DNA from 2 places in the Serratia sp. NFX21 genome. Region 1 is predicted to be linked to the other one. Evidence: predicted binding sites of a transcription regulator. Region 1 holds the regulator's gene; the other holds the start of a gene.
What was found. Region 1 encodes PurR, which represses purine synthesis genes. Its sites were predicted from a motif close to CANGCAAACGTTTGCNTG; they were not measured.

Region 1 (3,421 bases):
AGAAAGCAATGTCGTTCGAACTTCCTGCATTACCTTATGAAAAAAACGCCCTCGAACCGCACATTTCCGCAGAAACTCTGGAATACCATTATGGCAAGCATCACAACGCCTACGTGGTGAACCTGAACAATCTGCTGAAAGGCAGCAAGTTTGAAGGGTTGTCCCTCGAAGAGATCGTTAAGGCCTCTGACGGCGGCATCTTCAATAATGCCGCTCAGGTATGGAACCACACTTTCTATTGGCACTGTCTGTCGCCACAGGGCGGCGGTGAGCCTGAAGGTAAACTGGCCGTGGCGATTAATCAGGCATTTGGTTCTTTCGCCGAATTTAAACAGCAATTCAGCGACGCCGCAGTGAAAAACTTTGGCGCAGGCTGGACCTGGCTGGTGAAAAAACCGGAGGGTTCGCTGGCGATTGTTAACACCTCGAACGCAGCGACACCGCTAACCGGTGATGATAAACCGCTGCTGACCGTCGACGTTTGGGAACACGCCTATTACATCGATTACCGCAACGCACGACCTGCCTACCTGGAAAACTTCTGGGCACTGGTTAACTGGGCATTTGTGGAAAAGAACCTGGCGTAACGCGGGGAAAAACAATCAGGCGCAGCGGGCTGCGCCTGTTTTACTTGAGGGGATCAGTTCAAAGCAGCGGTGAAGCTGAAAGCAATAATCACGGCCAGCGCACAAACGGTGGTGAACAGTGACATTTTCAGATCGGTATCCATTACAACTCCTTTTCAGATTGGGTTTCCCAAGGGTAAAAGGCACACAATTAATGCGTCAAACCATTTTCACACAGTTGAACAATAAAATCTTGTTATCATTTCCCGGTTTATTATACCGATTACCTCTTCCACTTTGGCTCAATATGGGACAAAATTCGCAGTTCACAACTGTGTACCGGCAAAATGCCCCTCCTGACCAAGCGCTGACGACTTCAACACACTAAAAACTCAGTTTTCGCTTCTTTGGAGAAGGATCTACGCAGGCAAACGATTAACATCACACTTACATACTGCAACATGTGAGTTCAGGAGTCATTCTTTACATGGCAACGATTAAAGATGTGGCCAAACGCGCTGGCGTTTCCACCACCACCGTTTCGCACGTCATCAATAAGACTCGTTTCGTCGCCGAAGAGACAAAAGCGGCCGTTGGCGCTGCGATTAAAGAGCTGCATTACTCACCCAGCGCCGTAGCGCGCAGCCTGAAGGTCAATCACACCAAATCGATTGGCCTGCTGGCCACCTCCAGCGAAGCCCCCTACTTTGCCGAAGTGATCGAGGCGGTAGAAAACAGCTGCTACAGCAAAGGCTATACGCTGATTTTATGTAACTCGCACAACAATCTGGACAAACAGCGGGCCTATCTGGCGATGCTGGCGCAAAAGCGTGTTGATGGTCTGCTGGTGATGTGTTCGGAATATCCAGACCAATTGCTCGGCATGCTGGAAGACTACCGCAACATCCCAATGGTTGTGATGGACTGGGGCGCGGCCCGCGGTGATTTTACCGATAGCATCATTGATAACGCCTTCGCCGGCGGCTATCTGGCCGGGCGTTATCTGATTGAACGCGGTCACCGCGATATTGGAGCCATTCCAGGCCAACTGTCGCGCAATACCGGTGGCGGCCGCCATCAGGGCTTTTTAAAAGCCATGGAAGAAGCCAATATTGAAGTACGTGACGAGTGGATTGTTCAGGGTGACTTTGAGCCGGAATCCGGCTACAAGGCCATGCACCAGATCCTGTCGCAAAAACATCGCCCGACCGCGGTATTCTGCGGCGGCGACATCATGGCGATGGGCGCGATCTGCGCCGCCGACGAACTTGGGCTGCGGGTGCCACAAGACATTTCGGTGATTGGCTACGATAACGTGCGTAACGCCCGCTATTTCACCCCGGCACTGACCACCATTCATCAACCCAAAGAGCGTTTGGGTGAAATGGCGTTCACCATGTTGCTGGACCGTATTATCAGCAAGCGTGAAGAGTCGCAGGTGATTGAAGTGCATCCGAAACTGATTGAGCGTCGTTCGGTCGCTGACGGCCCATTCATCGATTACCGCCGCTAATTGCTAATGCCGGAAGCCGCTGTGGTTTCCGGCACCACTTCGCTTAGCCATTCCTGATTCAGCGTTTCACTGTCCCCCAGGTAATCCAACAGCCAGGCCATCGCCGGTGATGGCGTATTCTGCTGCCAGGTCAGACAACAGGGGCTGGCCGGAAACGGCTGCTGCAGCTGCAACGCTACCAGTTCCCCACGCTGCACCAATGGCAAGGCCTGATGCGCCGGCATCATGCCAACGCACAGGCCGGCACACAGACAATCCAGCGCCGAGGCCCAGTCCGGCACCACCAGCCGCCGTTGGTTGTCCAGTGTCCAGGTGACCCGCTTGGGCAGGTTGCGCGAGGTATCTTCCAGACACAGCGACGGGAAAGGCCGCAGTTGCTCATCATTCAACAGGCCATCCATCATCGCCAGCGGATGCTGCGGACTGACCACGCACAGCCAGCGCATGTCGCCCATATCGCGAAAGGCAAACCCGCCCCCGACCGGCACCGCACGCGTCGCCCCAATAGCCATATCAGCACGCCCGTCCACCAGCGCATCCCAGACGCCGTTAAACACCTCAGGTTGGACCATCAGTTCTACGTCGGGGAAATGGCGATAGAAGTCCAGAACCAGTTGGCGGCAGCGCTGGGGTTTAACAATGATGTCTACCGCAATTTTCAGTTGGCCACGCCAACCGTTAGCCACCTGTTGACACTGGCGGCGGGTGTCGAGCATTTTTTTGATGACACTGCGTGCCTCCTGCACAAACACCACGCCGGCCGGGGTCAGTTCCACGTCACGATGACGCCGTTCAAACAGCGGAACCGCCAGCCATTGTTCCAATTGCCGCACGGTATAACTGACCGCCGAGGGCACTCGGTGCAGCTCATGCGCCGCTGCGCTGAAGCTGCCGGTGCGGGCGACCGCATCTACCACATCGAGAGAATATTCAGACCACATAACCCTGCCTTCAATTTTTTTAACAGCACCTCGCAAATATTACCGTTTCACAAGCAGAGATCCAGCCGGATACACTTGCCGGCGCTAAAAACCTGCGACAATAAAATATTAATGAGAAATACCATGCGAAATTCCTTTGGTTTTATGTTCTATCTTGCCGGCCTGAGTATGCTGGGTTACCTGGCCACCGACATGTACCTGCCCGCCTTTGGCATAATGCAGCAAGACCTGCAAATTTCCGCCGGGGCGATCAGCGCCAGCCTGAGTATCTTCCTGGCCGGCTTCGCCTTTGCTCAATTGCTCTGGGGGCCACTTTCCGACCGCCTCGGCCGTAAACCGGTGTTGCTGATTGGCCTGGCGCTGTTTGCCCTGGGTTGCCTGGGCATGCTGTGGGTACAAAA
Region 2 (3,421 bases), 490 kb from region 1:
ATTGCCCTGGCCACACTCCTGGCCATATCGTGTTTATTAATGATCAGGCGCGATTGGCGCTGGTGGGCGACGTGCTGTTTAACGGCGGCGTCGGGCGCAGTGATTTTCCACAAGGCGATCATCAGGCGTTGATTAACTCTATCCGCACCAAGTTATTGCCGCAGGGTGATGACATGGCGTTTATTCCAGGTCATGGGCCAATGTCGACCTTCGGTCAAGAACGTGAAACCAACCCGTTCCTGCGTGAAGAGCCGGCCATCTGGTAAGTTATTTCCGGCAGAAATAACTAAGGGGCGCTTTGAGCGCCCCTTTTGCTATGTGTCGCGCGACGGTTTTACAGCACGGCGACGATGGCTTCGCACAGCGGCGCCATATTGTCTGGTGTCATGCCGGCAACGTTAACGCGGCCGGAGTTAACGGCGTAGACGCCAAATTCCTCACGCAGACGCAGAACCTGTTCTTTGGTCAGCCCGCTGAATGAGAACATGCCGTTCTGATTGATGATAAAGCTGAAGTCCTGCTCAGCGCCTTTCTCCTGCAGGGTATTCACAAACAGCTGACGCATGCGGTGAATACGTTGACGCATGTCAGTCAGTTCCTGCTCCCACAGCGCACGCAACGCATCGTCGCCCAAGATGGTTGCCACAATGGCAGCACCGTGTGACGGCGGGTTGGAGTAGTTGGCGCGGATAGCCGCTTTCACCTGGCTGAAGGCACGATCGGCGGTTTCTGCATCAGCAGCAACGACGGTACAGGCACCCACGCGTTCGTTGTAAAGACCGAAGTTCTTCGAGTAAGAACTGGCGACGATCAGTTCCTGATGCTTGGCGGCAAAAATACGCAGGCCCTGAGCATCTTCTTCCAATCCTTTCGCAAAGCCCTGGTATGCGAAGTCAAACAGTGGCAACCAACCGTTAGCCACAGACAGCTCGGCCAATTGTGCCCACTGCTCAGCCGTTGGGTCGATGCCGGTTGGGTTATGGCAACAACCGTGGAACAGCACCACATCGCCGGCCTGAGCCTGTTGCAGGCTGCGGAGCAGACCATCGAAGTCCAGCGCATGATTGGCGGCGTCGTAGTAAGCGTATTCCAACACTTCCAGACCGACTGCACCAAACACGTTGTTGTGGTTCGGCCAGCTTGGGTTGCTGATCCAGATGCGTTTCGCGCTGGTCTGGTTGGCGATGAAGTCAGCTGCAACACGCAGGCCGCCGGTGCCACCAGGAGTTTGTGCAGTGCGCGCACGCTTGTCGGCAATAATTGGGCTTTGTTTGCCGAACAGCAGCTCTTGCGTACAGTTGGCGAACGCCGGAATACCTTCAATGCCGAGATAGTTTTTGGTGGTCTCATTTTCCAGCAGATACTGCTCAGCTTTTTTAACGCTGGTCAGCACCGGAGTTTTACCGGTTTCATCCTTATAAACGCCAATCCCCAGGTTGATTTTGTTAGGGCGGGCGTCAGCGCGGAAAATGTCGGTCAGACCCAGGATCGGATCGGCAGGTGCAGCAGTGATTTTTTCAAACATGTCAGGTGCTTCCATGGCTCGGAGTTAAGCAGACAGAAGCATCAGGGTAGCGCCAGTTATGCCCTTTGCCAACCGTTTGCGAGAAAAACACCTCGATCTTGTGAAGGACGCATATTCAGCATAAAAAATGAGGGGGAAGGGGGATTTGGCAGGATAAAAATTTAGGGGGACGCAAAAACAAAAACAGGGCCGAAGCCCTGTTTTTTAACTTAGTCGACGGTGAACCGCCGTTAAGTGAGACAACTTAGAACTGGTAAACCAGGCCAACACCAACGATGTCGTCGGTAGCGATGGCGTTAGCTTTGGTGAATTCGTTCTCGTCCAGCAGGTTGATTTTGTAATCAACGTAGGTAGACATGTTTTTGTTGAAGTAGTAAGTGGTACCAACAGAAACATATTTAACCAGGTCGGCATCGCCGCCGCCGAAGCTAGAGCCGTTTGCGGTACGGCTAGACAGGTTTTTACCTTTAGACTGCAGGTAAGAAACTTCTGGACGCAGACCGAAGTCGAACTGGTACTGTGCAGTCACTTCGAAGTTCTGAGTTTTGTCAGCGATGGTGAAGTCAGATTCGCCGTATGGAGTCATGTTACGGGTTTCTGAGTACATGGTTGCCAGGTAGACGTTGTTCGCGTCGTATTTAGCACCCACGGTCCACGCATCAGCCTTGTCGCCTTTAGCGGTAGACAGCTGAGTCTGGTCGTCGGTACGGTCAGATGATGCGTATGCAGCACCGAAGCTGATGCCTTCGCCGATGTCATAAGTAGAAGACAGGCCCCAACCGTCGCCGTTTTGTTTCTTCAGAGCACGGCCGTCGTTTTCGTTCTTACCCTGGTACTGAACAGCGAAGTTCAGACCGTCAACCAGACCGAAGAAGTTGTTGTTACGGTAAGTAGCAACGCCGTTGGTACGGCCAGTCATGAAGTTGTCGGTGTAGGTGTAAGTATCGCCACCGAACTCTGGCAGCATATCTGTCCAGCCTTCCACGTCGTACAGTACGCCGTAGTTACGGCCGTAGTCGAATGAACCGTAGTCAGCAAATTTCAGACCCGCGAAGCCCAGACGAGTCTTGGTGCCTTCGGTGCCTTGAGATTCAGCGTGGTTAGCCTGAACGTTGTATTCCCACTGGCCGTAACCGGTCAGTTGGTCAGTAATCTGGGTTTCACCTTTGAAGCCGAAACGCACATAGGTCTGATCGCCATCATTACCTTTGTCGTCTGAGAAGTAGTGCAGACCGTCAACTTTACCGTACAGATCCAGTTTGTTGCCGTCTTTGTTGTAGATTTCAGCAGCGTTTGCTGCACCAGCTGCTAACAGAGCCGGGATTACCACTGCAAGAATGTTGCGCTTCATCATTATATTACCCTCATTGGTGTTATTCGGACACCTTTGCCACTGCCGCCAATAATTCTTTTGGAACTATTGTTGATAGATTGGTGTCGTCCTGTGTCTGCACGCAGTGTTCCATTCACGGGCGGGTTAATCTAGAACGAAAATGCTACCAATGTCGCAATGAGGTATCAGAATGAAAGCATTTGTAACAAAAAGTAATATTCAGGGAACTTTGTGACGCGCGTCAATATTAAAAAATGCGAAAGGCCAGCAAAGCTGGCCTTGGTTTTGTAACTAAATTAATTAGAAAATGTATTATCTGATTAATTAAAAGGTTGCATTACGTGGAGTCCGCGGGAACGGAATGACATCACGCACGTTTTGCACGCCGGTGACATAGGCGATTAAACGCTCAAAGCCCAAACCGAAACCGGCATGAGGAACGGTGCCGTAACGACGAAGATCGCGATACCACCAGTAGTCTTCTTTATTCAGCCCCATGGCTTCCAGACGCTGATCCAGTACGTCCAGACGTTCTTCACGCTGAGCACCGCCGATGATTTCAC

Region 2: a site for PurR is predicted at 1,591-1,608, ahead of ACNT1W_RS10790 (amino acid aminotransferase). Genes of this name have one in related genera too.

What each region holds. Positions count from the first base shown of each region.
Region 1 covers NZ_CP183196.1:2,786,229-2,789,649, reverse strand. Annotated here, with positions in the region: gene sodB (superoxide dismutase [Fe]) at 9-587, shown strand; gene ACNT1W_RS13260 (YnhF family membrane protein) at 641-730, opposite strand; gene purR (HTH-type transcriptional repressor PurR) at 1,054-2,079, shown strand; gene punR (DNA-binding transcriptional activator PunR) at 2,076-3,020, opposite strand; gene punC (purine nucleoside transporter PunC) at 3,144-3,421, shown strand, end outside.
Region 2 covers NZ_CP183196.1:2,291,278-2,294,698, forward strand. Annotated here, with positions in the region: gene ACNT1W_RS10785 (MBL fold metallo-hydrolase) at 1-266, shown strand, start outside; gene ACNT1W_RS10790 (amino acid aminotransferase) at 335-1,525, opposite strand; gene ompC (porin OmpC) at 1,770-2,879, opposite strand; gene asnS (asparagine--tRNA ligase) at 3,183-3,421, opposite strand, start outside.